Regions from separate parts of the Rhizobium sp. P2_G9 genome, predicted to be linked through region 2. Evidence: riboswitches for the same ligand, from Rfam matches in the RefSeq annotation. Region 2 holds a riboswitch; the other holds the start of a gene.

Region 1 (7,993 bases), on a different contig from region 2:
TGCCACGCAGGATTTTGCCTGAGCGCGTCTTCGGCAGCCTGCCAACGCAAAGCACCATCTTGAAGGCTGCGACGGGACCGATCTCCCGGCGCACCAGCGACACGACCTCCTGTTCGATCGCCGACGTTTCCCGTGAAACATTGGCCTTGAGCACCAGGAAGCCACAGGGGATCTGGCCCTTGAGCGCATCGGCGATACCGATCACGGCACTTTCGGCGACATCGGGATGGGTGGCACAGACCTCTTCCATCTGTCCGGTCGAAAGACGGTGGCCGGCGCAATTGATGATGTCGTCGGTGCGGGACATGATGAACAGATAGCCGTCCTCGTCGCGATAGCCGGCATCCGCGGTCTTGTAATAACCGGGGAATTCATCGAGGCAAGCTTTGTGGAAACGCTCGTCGGCATTCCAGAAACTCGGCAGGCAGCCGGGCGGCAGCGGCAGCTTGATTGCGATATTGCCGAGCGCGCCAGGCGGCACGGCATGGCCGGCATCGTCGAGCACGTCGACCTGGTAGCCCGGCATGGGCAGGCTGGTCGAACCATATTTCACCGGCAGCGTCTCGATGCCAAGCGGATTGGCCGCGACCGGCCAGCCAGTTTCCGTCTGCCACCAGTGATCGACGACGGGTATGCCGAGCTGGTGCTCCGCCCATTTGAGTGTTTCCGGATCGGCCCGTTCTCCGGCAAGGAATAAAGCGCGCAGATGCGGCATGGGATATTTGCCGACCAAATCGCCGTTGGGATCGTCGCGGCGGATGGCTCGAAAGGCAGTGGGTGCAGTGAAGAACGCGTTGACGCCGTGCTCGGCAATGACGCGCCAGAAGGCGCCGGCATCGGGTGTGCCGACCGGCTTGCCCTCATAGAGCACGGTGGTGCAGCCGGCGAGCAGCGGACCGTAGATGATATAGGAATGGCCGACCACCCAGCCGATATCGGAGGCCGACCAATAGACCTCGCCCGGCTTGACGCCATAGATATTCTGCATCGACCAGCGCAGCGCGACCATATAGCCGCCATTGTCACGGATCACGCCCTTCGGCTGGCCCGTCGTGCCGGATGTGTAGAGAATATAGAGCGGATCGGTGGCGTTCACCGGCACGCAATCGATATTGTCCCCGCCTTCAGCGCGGATGCGGGCGATAGAATCGGAAAAATCCACGTCGCGACCGGGCTGCATGTCCGCCGCAAGCTCGGGCCGCTGCAGCAACAGGCAATGCTGCACCTTGTGGCGGGCAAGCGCGATGGCCTGATCCACCAGCGGCTTATAAGCGACGCTGCGGCCCGGTTCGAGCCCGCAACTCGCGGTGACAATCAGCTTCGCCTGGGAATCGTCGATACGGGTTGCCAGTTCCTGGGCGGCAAAGCCGCCGAACACGACGGAATGGATCGCGCCGATGCGGGCGCAGGCGAGCATGGAAAACAGTGCCTCGGGAACCATCGGCATATAGATGATCACCCGATCGCCCTTCTCGACACCCAGCGAGCGCAGCACACCGGCCACCGCCTTGATCTCGGCGAGCGCTTCCGCATAGGTGAAACTCGCCTTCCGGCCGGAGACGGGACTGTCGTAGATGATCGCCTTCTGGCCGCCGCGACCGGCGGCGACATGCCGGTCGATACAGTTGAAGCAAGTATTGGTCATGGCGTCCGGAAACCAGCGGCCGTAAGCGCCGGCTTTGGGATCGAAAATCTGCGTTGGAGGCTCGAACCAGTCGATTGCTCCTGCCGCCGTCCGCCAGAATGCCTCCGGATCACGCCGCCATTCGGCATAGACGTCACTATATGGACCCGCCATGTTTTCCTCCCAGGCCAGTCGTCGTTTGGAAGGATTATGAACAAATTTTCGGGGCTGGCAAAGCGAGACGAAAGCCGACAAGCCGACCGTCACCATGCCGCTTGTCAATTTCGTGACAGAGGTCTAATCATTGCCTTGCTCTAACGGGGTGCCTGGGCCGCTTGCGGTTCCTGGCTGAGAGGTTTCGACCAACCCGAAGAACCTGATCCGGCTCGTACCGGCGGAGGGATTAGACGGCAAAGAAGATTTCAGCGCCCTATTCCCGGTCATTTGAAACCATGGAGGCGCTGATGCGCAAGATTTCATTCCTGTCACTCGCTGCTGCGGCAGCATTGTCGTTTCTCTCGTCGGCGCATGCCGCCGAGAACACGCTGACCATCTATACCTATGAAAGCTTCACCGCCGATTGGGGGCCGGGACCGAAGGTCAAGGCGGCATTCGAAAAGGTCTGCGGCTGCAAGGTCAACTATGTCAGCCTTGCCGATGGCGTCGCCATCCTGACCCGACTCAAGATGGAAGGCGGGGCGACCAAGGCCGATATCGTGCTCGGCCTCGACAACAACCTGACCGAAGAAGCCAAGGCCACCGGCCTGCTTGCGGAGCATGGCATTGATACGTCCAGCCTCGACGTGCCGGGCGGTTTCAAGGACCCTTATTTCGTGCCCTTCGACTACGGCCATTTCGCCATCGTCTACGACACGCAGACGGTGAAGAGCCCGCCGAAAAGCCTGAAGGAACTGGTCGACGGCGATCCGAAGGAGAAGCTCGCCATCGAGGATCCGCGCACCTCGACGCCCGGTCTCGGCATGCTGCTCTGGGTGAAATCCGTCTATGGCGACAAGGCGCCGGAGGCCTGGGCGAAGCTCAAGAAGCGTATTCTCACCGTTACCCCCGGCTGGTCGGAGGCCTATGGCCTGTTCACCAAGGGTGAGGCGCAGATGGTGCTCTCCTACACCACCTCGCCCGCCTATCACATGATTGCCGAAAAGGTGAATCGCTACCAGGCCGCCGATTTTGCCGAAGGCCATCCGATCCAGGTCGAAGTGGCGGCGATCACCAAGAGCGGCAATGCCGATCTGTCGCGGCAATTCCTGAAATTCATGATCAGCCCGGCTTTCCAGGACATCATCCCGGAAAACAACTGGATGATGCCAGTCGGCAAGACCTCGGCTCCGCTCGATCCGGTGTTTGGCAAGATCGTGCATCCGAAGATCACGCTCAACATCCCCGCAGCCGAGGTCGCCAGGAACCGCAAGGCCTGGATCGACGAGTGGCTGGCGGCAATGAGCATGAATTGATCGCTTAGCCGGACTGGGCAATGGATCGAGACCGGAAGATCTGGATTGCGCTGGGCTCTCTGAGCCTCGGCGCCATCCTTTTGTTCGTTGCGGCGGCCATTGGCATGTTGTTGGTGGCTGGTGGCGCCGATGCGTCCTGGCCGCCTTTTTCCTATATGGGGCATGTCACGTTGTTCACGCTCGAACAGGCGCTGGCATCGACGGTGCTGTCGATAGGGCTGGCGCTGCCGGCGGCGCTGGCGATCGCGCGGCGAGCGGATTTTCCCGGTCGGCCGCTCGTGCTTGGCCTGATGCTCCTGCCACTCGGCCTGCCGGTGCTGCCGGCCGTATTCGGCATCGTATCCATCTGGGGCCGGCAGGGCGTCGTCAACGATCTTTTCCGCATGACCGGCGTCGAGGATGCGGTGTCCATTTATGGGCTCGCCGGCATTCTCGTCGGCCATGTGTTCTTCAACCTGCCGCTGGCCGCGCGGCTGATGGTCAAGGCGCTGGAAAGCGTGCCGCGCGACGAATGGCGGCTGGCGGCCGGGCTTGATTTTTCTCGGATTTCGCTGTTCCGCTTCGTCGAATGGCCGGCGCTGCTGCGGGTCATTCCCGGCATTGCCGGACTGATCTTCATGCTCTGCGTCACCAGTTTCACCATCGTGCTGACGCTTGGCGGCGGTCCGCAGACCTCGACTTTGGAAGTGGCGATCTACCAGGCGCTGAAATTCGACTATGATCCGCCGCGGGCGCTGGCATTGAGCGCCGTGCAGCTGGTGCTGACGCTGCTCATCTTTTTGCTTTTGCGATTGTTTCCCGATCCGGAACAGGATCGTAGCGCAGTAAAGGGCAGGGCTTTCCGCACCGATGGCAGGACGGGTCTGTCGAAATTTTCTGATAGCCTGATTCTGGCGCTGTTTCTCATCTTCGTCGGTGCGCCGCTCGCGGCTCTGGTGGTCAGTGGTCTGCGCTCCAATCTTTTCCATCTTATCACCGATCCATTGTTCCAGCAGGCGCTGGTCACCAGTCTCGCGATCGCGGCCTGTGCCGGCCTGATATCGGTGCTGATCACCTTCGTCATGGCGCGGGCGCGGCTGGCGCTCCGGGTGTCGGGCGTCGCCGGCCTGTTTCGGCTGCCCGAATTCATGCTGCTCGTCCCGCCGCTGGCGCTCGGCTCCGGCTGGTTCATTCTTCTGCTGCGCAGCGGCATCGACGCGAATATCGCGCCGGTGCTCGTCGTGGCGATCAACATACTGATGGCCCTGCCCTTTACCGCCCGCGTGCTGGCGCCGGAGCTGAAGACACACCTCATTCGCACCAGCCAGCTCGCCGACAGCCTCGACCTCGAGGGCTGGAGCCGGCTCCGGCTGATTGACTGGCCAGTGCTTCGCCGGCCATTGTTGACGGCGCTCGGTTTCGGCATGGCGCTGTCGCTGGGCGATCTGGGTGCGGTCGCGCTGTTCGGCAGCGAGAACTTCATCACCCTGCCGGCGTTGCTTTACGCCAAGCTCGGCAGTTACCGCTCCACCGATGCTGCAGGACTGGCGCTGATCCTGGGCGCTATCTGTCTCGCGCTGATGCTGCCCGCCGTCCGCTCCGACCGCGCGCCCGGAGAATTGCCATGAGCCCCGCCCTCCGTCTGGACGCTGTCGAGACCCATTTCGGCCAGAGCCGGTTCTGTTACGATTTCGCCCTTGAAGGACCGGGAATCGCGGCGATCAGTGGCCCGTCTGGAGCCGGAAAGTCGACACTTTTCCACTTGCTGGCCGGCTTCGAGATCCCGAAGGCAGGTCGCGTCATTCTCGATGGGGCGGATGTCACGGCCTTTCCACCAGGAAAACGGCCGCTGACCTACATATTCCAGGACCACAATCTCTTTGCCCATCTCGATGTCTTCACCAATGTGGCGCTTGGTCTGTCGCCTTCCTTGAAGCTCGGCACCAATGACAAGGCGCGGATTTCGAACGCGCTTGCCGATGTCGGCCTGGCCGGCTTCGAAAAGCGCATGCCGCAGCAATTGTCGGGGGGCGAGCGGCAGCGTGTCGCCTTTGCCCGCGCTCTGGTGCGCAAACGACCCTTCCTGCTGCTCGACGAGGCCTTTGCCAGTCTCGACGAAACATTGCGGATCGGCATGGGCGAGCTGCTCGTCCGGTTGCAGCGGGACAATCAAATGATGGTGCTGATGATTTCGCATGACGCCCAGGAAATTTCCCGGCTCGCCGACCGCGTCGTGGAAATTCGCAATGGCCGCAATGTGTTCGCCGGCGATGTTGCAGTCTGGCAGCAATCCGCAGAATTCGCGGTTTAACGCCCTGCAAGCCTCAAATTCGACCGATTCCTTTAAGACTTTGTCATCCGCTTCCTCCCACTTTGTGCTATGCATCCGGGCTGGAAATCGGATAAAGGTCGGCCCGTGCCCGCCCGGCATGCCATGGGCAAATGAAGGACAGTGCTCTGACCGTCGAGAGCGTGAAAACAACCGGAAGCTCGATCGCAGCGGCCGTCCCACGGCAGCGGCGAAGCCGTGCGCGCGCCTTCTCGCGCGTCCTGCCGGTCCTCGCCACCACTCTGGCACTCACCGGATGCCAGTCGCTTCTCGAACAGAGCTATCAGCCGGATGTACAGCCATCGCAGACGCCGCAAATCGTCGACGAGGTGCAGAAGAACGACCCGCGGGCAGAAATGGGCGCCCGCGAACGCCCGCGCATTCTCGCCACCTATGGCGGTGAGTATCAGGATGTGAAGACCGAGCAGCTTGTCGCCCGCATTACCGGTGCGCTGACGGCGGTCTCGGAAAACCCGAAGCAGACTTATCGCATCACCATCCTCAATTCGCCGGCAATCAACGCTTTCGCATTGCCCGGCGGATACATCTATGTGACCCGCGGCCTGCTGGCATTGGCCGACGATGCTTCCGAAGTTGCAGCCGTGCTCAGCCATGAAATGGGTCACGTCACCGCCAATCACGGTATCCTTCGCCAGCAGAAGGAAGAGGCCGAAATGATCGCCAGCCGGGTGGTCACCGAGGTGCTTTCCTCCGAGCTCGCCGGCAAACAGGCTTTGGCCCGCTCCAAGCTGAGGCTCGCGGCATTCTCCCGCGCCCAGGAGTTGCAGGCTGACCAGATCGGCGTGCGGATGCTGGGCGAAGCGGGCTACGATCCCTATGCCGCGGCCCGCTTTCTCGATACGATGGGCGCCTTCCAGAATTATAACGCCGGCGATCAGAACAGCGATCAGGGGCTCGACTTTCTCTCCACCCATCCGAGCACGCCGCAGCGCGTCGAACTGGCACGCATGCATGCGCGCCAGTTCGGCATGGATGGCAAGGTGGGCGACAAGGGTCGCGACTATTTCCTCGCCGGCATAGATGGTCTGCTCTATGGCGACAGCCCGACAGAAGGCTACGTTCGTGGCGAGACCTTCCTGCACCCCAATCTCGGCATCCGCTTCGACGTGCCGCCGAATTTCCGCATCGACAACAAGGCGGAAGCGGTTATGGCGACCGGTCCGAACCAGGTGGCGATCCGCTTCGATCTCGTCGACGACACGTCCGGGGGTAGCCTGACGGACTACATTTCCAGCGGCTGGGTGACGGGTCTGATGCCGGAGACGATCCGGCCGGCCTTCGTCAACGGCATGCCGGCTGCCACGGCGCGCGCTTCGGCCGAGCGCTGGGATTTCGACGTCACCGTGGTTCGCAACGGGCCGAAAATCTATCGGTTCCTGACCGCGGTGCCGAAGGGTGACGCCAACGACCTGCAGCTGACGGCAGCAAAGCTGCGTGCCAGCTTCCGCCGACTCACCCCGGCCGAAATCACCAATCTCAAGCCGCTACGCATCCGTGTCGTCGTCGTCGGTGCATCGGATACGGTCGCGACGCTTGCCAATCGCATGCTCGGCACCGAGCGCAAGCCGGAACTCTTTCGCCTTTTGAACGGCATGTCGGTCGACGCGACGGTGAAGCCTGGCGACAAGGTAAAGATCGTCGCCGAATAACGCGCCAAGCGCGTCGCGATCTTTCAGATCGCTTTGGCGCTTGGCTCTTTTTGTGCATATCTTTATCCCGAAACCGGTGACCACTGTCGGGAGACATGGTCTATTCCTCCACGCCGACCGATCGGAAGAAATGAGTGATGATCGCTACGAGCAGTTTTTCGCGGTTTTCCATATCTTCATTGCCGGGCTCGTTGACTGCACCGTGCAGGGCGTTGAACAGGAACACTGCCGTGAGGTGGGGATCGTCGACTGCCCAGGCAGCGGTTTTCGCACCGGCCTCCAGAAGTTCTTCCAGACTGTCGATCAGGACGTTGCGCGTCAGCCCCTCACGATTCGGTGGCGGGGCGATAACGAAAACCAGGTGATGCAGCGGTCCCGACTCAAGATACTGGATCGCGCAGCTTCTTGCCCAGCCGGCGAGCCGGCCTTCGAAATCCGCCGGCTTGCATGCCTCGACCGCTGCGGTGACGGCATTGGCCATGTTCTGCACGAAGCGCTGCCGCAAGGCGTCCAGGATTTCCGTCTTCGAGGGGAATTGCAGGTAGAACGTTCCCTTGGCGACATCGGCAGCGGTGGTGATGTCCTCGACGGTCGTCTGTTCGAAGCCCTGTGCCAGGAAGAGTTTTTCGGCGGCGTTCATGAGATCGTCGCGGCGCTCGGTGGCGGGTTTGGTTCTTGGTTTGGACGACATTTGATGTGCTCAGCCGCGGCGAGAGGGATCGGATCGATGCAGATAGCCGGTGAAGACGTCGCGCGCGCCAACGGCACTGATCTCGGGCAGCATGCTGCCGATTTCGCCGCGGTGGTAGCCGTCATGGGTGATGATATGCGCCAGCATTTCGGCGCGGGTCATGCGGCCTCGGCCGCCATCGGTAAATGTGAACTCGATGCTTTCGCCCAGCATGTCATCGTCCAGGGT
Region 2 (7,993 bases):
GACTGACCAGCACTGCGCCCAGAGGGCTCCATCAGAGGCCCTTGCACATCTGACCGACATAGAATGATCAATAGTTGAAGAGGAAATCGGTCTCGTCGAGAACGTGATGATCCGTATTTTTCAGAATGAGCACATCCTTACCGAAAACGAGCCAGGTGTCTGCCTTATGCTGCTCGATATGTGGCTGGAGATCGGCGAAGTTGTCAGGGCCGAGGAGGTAAATATCGATTTGGTCGAGGCCATTGGTAAACCCGCGGGCGGTGTCATGGCCATAGCCTTTGCCGATGCCGAAAAGGTCATATTCGGCGCCACCGATCAGCGTATCTGTGCCACCCCTCCCGAACATCTCGTTGTAGCCTGATTTCCCATTCAGGACATTGTCGCCCGGATTTCCATAGAGATAGTTGTCGCTACCAGTATCGTCGCTGCCAGTGGCGTTGATGTTCTTTTTGCCAAGCAAGGTCAGCGTTTCGACATTGTTTGAGAGGGTGTAGCTGACAGACGACTTCACCGTGTCGGTGCCCTCACTTTCGCTTTCCGAGAACGTCACTTTGGCATTGTCGGTCATGAAGACATCATTGCCGAGCCCGCCGTAGACCGTTTGCTCCCCCTTGGTGCCTCGTAGATCGACAATATCATTGCCATCGCGCAAATAAATCAGGCCGCCAGTAATAACGCCGTCGCTAATCAGTTTTTCCGCTCCGTCGTCTCCGAAGATCCCCCCGACGATCGTTCCGTGATTGACAATTTTGGTGGCAACGCCCGTCCCTGTTTCTATCGACAGCGCCACACCATCAGCTCCCGTGATTGTTCCGCCAACGTCGTTGACGATGGTGTTGCCGGCGCCGGTCACCTTCACGCCACGACTGCCGAAGATATAACCGCTGTTGGTCAACGTGGCGGCGTCGCCGTAAAGCAAGATCGCTTCGTAGACTTGCCCTTCAACTCTGCCATGGTTTTCAATCGTTGCGAAGTCGCCACTGGAAAAAATTGCCTGATCTCCGGTAATGAGACCAGTAGAGCCAACGACAATATGGGTATTGTTCTGCTGGTTGTTTATCCCGAGAGCCCATAGTTGATCACTATTGCTAACCGGGCTTGAGGCAACGAGGAAGCCGTTAACTGTTATATCCACCCCTGTGGTGACAACATTGACTGCCCACTCGTCTTGTTGCTGGAACAGAGATATTCCGCCGGTCTTTGTCACAACCAAGGAGGTCAGATTGAAGTCTTGGACTCCCTCATGGACAACTGTATCGATGACTGTCTTTGTCATTGCCGTTTCCTCCATGTTTATTAGCATGTAATCATATTGATCCGGCAAATGAAAGGCGCTTGCCCTCCGGGTCTGGCCGGTAATCGGCCACTGGCCAATCGTTATCCGTAGACTTTGAACGACTGGCGACGATAGTGTCGCCAGAGCCAATGCAACGGAATCCGCAATGCACACTGACAACGGGATAGTTGCCTGATGCCACGCCACGGGGAGAGGTTGCCTTATGCCTCGCTATCCGAAGAGCCGGCGCAAATCGCGGTATCGGCCGAACAATGGCGCGACCTGGAGAAGGCGTTAGGCAGGTCCGTCCTGCTGGGTGCTCGCGAAGCTTTTCAAACCCTCTGCAATGATTATCTCTTGCGTGAACAGCTCGAGCAGGCAGCCATCCGTGTTGCCGATGTCAAGCGATGTGCGGAGAGCGTGAATGCCCTTCTGACGCCGCTTCTTCAGTTTTCCTTTGGCCAGCCACTCATTCCGAAGGGCGTCTCGCAGGCCGCCTGGGATGAGTTTCAGTCGCAATTCGACGAAGCGCTGGAAGGTTTTAAGGTGCCGGTTGGGCAAGGGACACCCGGTGACGATGGGGACGCACCAGTCGGCGCCATCTCTCTGTCGCGCAATATGGTGATGGAAGTTGCCACCCGAATCTCTGCAGCGCTTGCGAAAATCCAGAGCGCCGGGGGCGTACCGGACACATTTCAGGATTCAGACGGCATCGAGGTCGGCATGGCACTGCAACACTTTGTCGTTCGCGCCAAGGCCTGGGCGAAAGACAACGGGCTTCCCTACGGCTCGATGAGGTCCCTGGACGACACGGCCGCGCCCTTCGCAACTTTCCTCCATTACGCGATGCGGCTGATGCCGGCGGATATCGTTCCGAGCATCCCGAGTGCTCAAGCCATGGCCGCCCGCATCCTCCGCTCCAAACGAGGCAATTGAAGGCGGGATGCAAATAGACTAAGGAAAATAATCCTATTTGCATCCCTGCTATTTGGATTTTTGTGTGAAAAATGGGCGACGAACACCGGTGAACGAACCGGTGTTCGCGCCACCGGGCGTCTCCCCGGCGAGATGGACCAATGTCTAAAATTTCCATGACGATCGACGATGCCGTTGCCTATTGTGGCATCGGACGGACGAAACTCTACGCGCTGATCAAGCAGGGCAAGCTCACCTCGAGGAAGAGCGGGCGCCGCACGCTGATCCTCACCGAAGAGCTGGATGCCTATGTCCGCGCTCTGCCAAGCTCCAAGACAGCGGCGTGAGGTGTGGCCATGGCAAAACCGACCGAACCGGCGGCGCAACCCGGCACCAGCCGGGCTCAGAGAACCGTGGCAACCGGCCAGACAGTCGATGAACGGAAACCAGCCGAAGCCGCTCTCCAGCTTCAGCCCAATACGCCCACCCCGCCGACGGAGCAGACCATGCCGTCGCTTACCCGTCAGCAGAAATGGAGCCGGGCAAATCCGCTGAAACGGTGGGCACATATGGCGCTCCGCTCGGCCGTTCGACAGGGCCTCGTCGCGCAGAGAGCCTGCGAAGATTACGGCAGCGAGAAGTCCGAGGCGCACCATACCGATTATTCGCGGCCGATACATGTCCAATGGCTCTGCCGCGCCTGTCATATGGCCGCACATAAGCGCCTGAAGGGAGCAGCGTTCGATGACAACGCCTCCCTTTGACCCCGTCCGCGCAGCGGCAGAATGGCTTGTGCAGCAGCAGGAGCCACCCTCCATGGTGATTCCGGTCCTGCGCGAACGGTTCGCCCTTTCGGTGACGGAAGCCTGTCACGGCTGCCGGATTGCCGGTGAACTTCGGAGGGCCGCGCATGCGTGACTTCACCAAGGTTTCGCCACTGATCTGGCGGGACAAGCGCTTTCACTGTCTCGCGTCTACCGACGCGAGACTGCTCTATTTTTACTTTCTCACAGGCGAACATCAGAACGCGTGTGGCTGCTTTCGCATTCCGGATGGCTACGCAGCCTCCGATCTACGATGGGATGCGGAGCGCTATGTCCAGGCGCGGGACGAGGTCGTCGCCGGTGGGCTCGCACAGTTCGATCCGGAGACAAGCGAGATCTACGTCAGCGGCTGGTACGAGACCAACCCGATTTGCAACGACAGCCACTTCAAAGGCGCACTCAAAAGTGTCTGCAACATCGAAAGCGACATGATCCGCGAGATTGTCGAACCTGAGATCGAGGCGAGCGACCAGCAAAGGCGCAAGAAAGTGCCAGAAAAGCAATCGCGGCTCGATGCAGCCCTGTTTCGGTCGAGAGACCTTTAGGGGCCGACACGTGACACCCGTGGGACACCGGTGTCGGACCGGTGTCGCACCTGTGTGACCATACAGAGACACAGACACAGACTGAGACGCAGATGGAGACCAAACAAAACCAAACAAAACAAAACTTGAAACCCGCTTCAGTCGCTGCAGTACGAGGTGCGTGGCGATGAACCGGCCGATGGCGTCTTCGGCTACGGCACGGAATCGTGTTCTCCGCGTGCCCGGGGATGAACCGTGAAAGCCAGCGATGTAACCGGCACCAATCGGGTGTTCTCCGCATGCGCGGGGATCGACCGATTTCCAACGACTTCGAAATTCCGGAGTTATGTAGGAATCCCACCAGCATTTCGATTCGGAATTAGGTACCGATGTCCCCAAGGCTGGCGGCACCTGGCTGGCAACGGAAATCTCTACACCTTCGCTGCCCAAAGTTCGCTGCGCAAAGCTATTGACTGCCAGCCTCCCGAAAGCCGCAGCAGATGAGTTCGAATGCTCGATCCCGACCGCCCCTGCCGGCTTTTGTACGGATCGAAGCGCACGCCAGTCAGCCGAGCAAGACGGACAGCCCATCTGGGACCGCCTATGGTCTCGACTTGCGAACGAAGACCGGATCTTCTTTCGGCGGGTCCGGAACTCTGGATTTGCCGTGCAGGTTGACACCAGCGCTGAGTTCGATGGTCTGCCAGATGTGGGCCGCGTTCGAAACTCCGAACTTGTCCTCCAGCATCCAGACAAACGCCTCTGTCGAGAGAATGTCCAGGTTGAGATTTTCCACCTGCCGCAGCGCCGCTCTTGCCTTTCGATCATCGACGATAAAAACCACGGCCCCGTGATCCCTCACGACTTTTTCGGCGGTCGACAGGATATTGAGAAGGCTCGCATCGCCGCGGCCCGTCCAACTCGGTTTCAAGTCCGGTCGGCTCCCGCCGATCGTCCAGTTGACCATCGCCTTCAGATATTCCCGGCCAGCCTCCGTCTCCATCACCGAAATTCGATGTTTGTTGGCATCGAACCAGTCGCCGATGAGTTTGCGTTGTTCTCTTCTGGGGTCGTCCCCGGGGTCGGGCTCTCGCGTGGATTCGATTTTCACCATGTCGGTGACCCAGACCTCGACTCCCGGGATGAACAGGGCGTCGAGGCCATCGAGCCCCGCATGAGACAGTAAGGACAGAGGGGAGTTGTCCGGGATCAGAAGCCGCGGCGCGCGGTCAATCCCGTCGTTCATCCGCCCATCCCCCAGCGCCGCATTGCGGCCGCCACCTCCGACCGGATTTCATCCTTGTGTTCCCCACTGACAGCGTGCCTGGCCACTTTCAATGGGAAGTCGGGATCGGCGGTATCGTATCCCAAGGGGTCGACAACTGGCCGATGTAGCGTGGGGCGTGATTTGCGAACCTCCGGGGGAACCGGTTCTCCGGCCGCGATCTTCAGGCGGATGAACTCCTCGGCGGACATGACCACCGTGCGGGGCTGATCCCTGTTCATCACCACGACCGCTTCGACATCGGCAGCGCGCAAGACATCGCCGAGGTTCTTTTGAAGATTGATTGATCGAATGGACTGCATGGCGGCCTCCATATGTTTTACGTAATTTTACATAAATGCGGGGTCGAGTGCAAGAATGGCTTCGGTAGGGCCGATGGGGTTTTTAACCAGCCTGCAGGACTGAACATGAAGGCCGTAAACCCCTCCGTCATGGAACCGTCTATTGCGAGCTGTACGGCGCAGCGAGCAGCGTATTCTCCGCATCCGCGGAGATAAACGGAGAGAAAATGGATCCAGCCAATTCGGCAGTCACCCACTTGCAGACTTTTCGCACGCTTGACGAACCCCACTCGTCCGCATAACCTCACCGCATTCACCAGGGGGGTCCCGACAAGGGGCTGAGATACTGCTGAGCGATTTCGCGGCGCAGTGACCCGTTGAACCTGATCCAGTTCATACTGGCGTAGGGACGGTGCAAGCGCTGACGACACGCGGATTCACGCCCTGAATCCGTATCGGCGTTCTCCATCATTCCGGCTCGATGACTGGGTCTCCAACGCGAAAACTTTGGAGCCTCACGATGAATATTGCCGCAAAGCCTGAAACCCCGACAGTCACCACCGGCCCGCTTCCGGCGTCGACGAAGATTCATATCCAGGGGGAAATCCATCCCGGCATCCGGGTGCCGATGCGCGAGATCGCGCTGCATCCGACCGCTGGCGAGCCGCCGGTGACGGTCTATGATTCCTCCGGCCCCTATACCGATCCCGCGCATGTCGTGGCGATCGAATCCGGCCTGCCGCGGCTGCGCCAGGCATGGATCGAAGCGCGTGGAGACGTGCAGGCTTATGAGGGGCGCGTGGTGAAGCCGGAGGACAATGGCTTTGTCACCGGCGACCGCCTGACGCCGGAATTTCCGGTGCGCGAGCGTCCCTTGAAGGCCAGGGATGGCAGGGCGGTGACGCAGCTTGCCTATGCGCGGGCCGGGATCATCACGCCGGAAATGGAATTCGTCGCCATCCGCGAGAATATCGGACGCAAGGCGATCCGGGAAAAGCTCGCGCGCGACGGCGAGAGTTTTGGCGCGGCTATTCCCGATTATGTGACGCCCGATTTCGTGCGCGAGGAAATCGCCCGGGGGCGGGCGATCATTCCGGCCAATATCAATCACCCGGAGAGCGAGCCGATGATCATCGGCCGGAATTTCCTGGTGAAAATCAATGCCAATATCGGCAATTCCGCCGTCACCTCGTCGATGGCCGAGGAGGTCGACAAGATGGTCTGGGCGATCCGCTGGGGCGCCGATACGATCATGGACCTGTCGACCGGCCGCAACATCCACAATATCCGCGAATGGATCATCCGCAATGCGCCGGTGCCGGTCGGTACCGTGCCGCTCTACCAGGCGCTTGAGAAGGTGGGCGGCATTGCCGAGGACCTGAGCTGGGAGGTTTTTCGAGACACGCTGATCGAGCAGGCCGAGCAGGGTGTGGACTATTTCACCATCCATGCCGGCGTGCGGCTTGCCTATATTCCGCTGACGGTCAATCGCGTCACCGGCATCGTCTCGCGCGGCGGCTCGATCATGGCCAAGTGGTGCCTGCATCACCATAGGGAGAGTTTTCTCTACGAGCATTTCGAAGAAATCTGCGACATCTGCCGGGCCTATGACGTCTCCTTCTCGCTGGGCGACGGGCTGCGGCCCGGCTCGATCGCCGATGCCAATGACGCGGCGCAATTTGCCGAACTCGAGACGCTCGGCGAGCTGACGAAAATTGCCTGGGCCCGAGACTGCCAGGTGATGATCGAAGGCCCCGGCCATGTGCCGATGCATAAGATCAAAGAGAATATGGACAAGCAGCTTGCGGTCTGCGGCGAGGCGCCTTTCTATACGCTCGGACCGCTGACCACCGATATCGCGCCGGGCTATGACCACATCACGTCCGGCATTGGTGCCGCGATGATCGGCTGGTTCGGCACGGCCATGCTCTGCTATGTCACGCCCAAGGAACATCTCGGCCTGCCCGACCGCAACGACGTCAAGACCGGGGTGATCACCTACAAGATCGCGGCACATGCCGCCGATCTCGCCAAGGGCCATCCGGCGGCGAAAGTCCGTGACGATGCGCTGTCGCGGGCGCGGTTCGAATTCCGCTGGGAGGACCAGTTCAACCTCTCGCTCGACCCGGATACCGCGCGTTCCTTCCACGACGAGACGCTGCCCAAGGAGGCACACAAGGTCGCGCATTTCTGCTCGATGTGCGGGCCGAAATTCTGCTCGATGCGCATCTCGCACGATCTGCGCGCCGAGGCGCAGAAGTAGGGGCTCGAAGCCATGGCGGCGAAATACCGCGCCGGCGGCGATCTCTATATGCCCGTGGGAGAGTGAGATGCGCATTCTCGTCAGGGGGGCCGGTGTCGCCGGCCTCGCGGTGGCGCATGAACTTGCGTCTCTCGGTTTTGCTGTCGATGTCAGGGATGTCGCACCATCGATCGGGGCGGGTGCCTCGTGGCTGGCCGGTGGCATGCTGGCGCCCTGGTGCGAGCGGGAAAGTGCCGACGAGCGGGTGCTCGTGGAAGGCAGGGCTGCCGCCGATTGGTGGGAGGCGGCCGTGCCTGGCGAAGTCATGCGCAAGGGCACGCTGGTGGTCGCGCCGCAGCGAGATCTGGGCGAGCTTGCCCGCTTCGCGTCACGCACATCCGGATATGAGTGGCTGGGTGAGGATGGCATTGCCGAGCTGGAGCCGGGGCTTGCCGGCCGCTTCCGCAAGGGGCTGTTCTTCCGCGAGGAGGCGCATCTCGATCCGCGGCGGGTGATGCAGGGCCTGCATCGATCGCTGCAGATGCAGGGTGTCCGGTTTCATCTCGGTGTGGCTGACGGTTTGGTCGAGTGCCAATTTGAGCCAGGGCAGTCGCATGTGCCGCAAGACCCTCTCTGGCATGCCGGC

The links. A riboswitch is a leader RNA that binds a small molecule or an ion and turns the genes downstream of it on or off. The one in region 2 is predicted to bind thiamine pyrophosphate.
Region 1: it holds a riboswitch for thiamine pyrophosphate, as region 2 does, so the genes downstream of both, thiB (thiamine ABC transporter substrate binding subunit) here and thiC (phosphomethylpyrimidine synthase ThiC) in region 2, are expected to answer to the same signal.

What each region holds. Positions count from the first base shown of each region.
Region 1 covers NZ_JBFUFK010000002.1:111,010-119,002, forward strand. The annotation lists gene AC1DYF_RS02175 (propionyl-CoA synthetase) at 1-1,798, opposite strand, end outside; TPP riboswitch at 1,933-2,044, shown strand; gene thiB (thiamine ABC transporter substrate binding subunit) at 2,089-3,096, shown strand; gene thiP (thiamine/thiamine pyrophosphate ABC transporter permease) at 3,117-4,703, shown strand; gene AC1DYF_RS02190 (thiamine ABC transporter ATP-binding protein) at 4,700-5,386, shown strand; gene AC1DYF_RS02195 (M48 family metalloprotease) at 5,518-7,074, shown strand; gene AC1DYF_RS02200 (TetR/AcrR family transcriptional regulator) at 7,175-7,765, opposite strand; gene AC1DYF_RS02205 (DinB family protein) at 7,775-7,993, opposite strand, start outside.
Region 2 covers NZ_JBFUFK010000026.1:37,460-45,452, forward strand. The annotation lists gene AC1DYF_RS21255 (calcium-binding protein) at 68-1,276, opposite strand; gene AC1DYF_RS21260 (hypothetical protein) at 1,493-2,212, shown strand; gene AC1DYF_RS21265 (helix-turn-helix domain-containing protein) at 2,353-2,538, shown strand; gene AC1DYF_RS21270 (hypothetical protein) at 2,548-2,955, shown strand; gene AC1DYF_RS21275 (hypothetical protein) at 3,102-3,560, shown strand; gene AC1DYF_RS21280 (hypothetical protein) at 4,141-4,785, opposite strand; gene AC1DYF_RS21285 (hypothetical protein) at 4,782-5,126, opposite strand; TPP riboswitch at 5,414-5,533, shown strand; partial or broken gene thiC (phosphomethylpyrimidine synthase ThiC) at 5,626-7,434, shown strand; gene AC1DYF_RS21295 (FAD-dependent oxidoreductase) at 7,436-7,993, shown strand, end outside.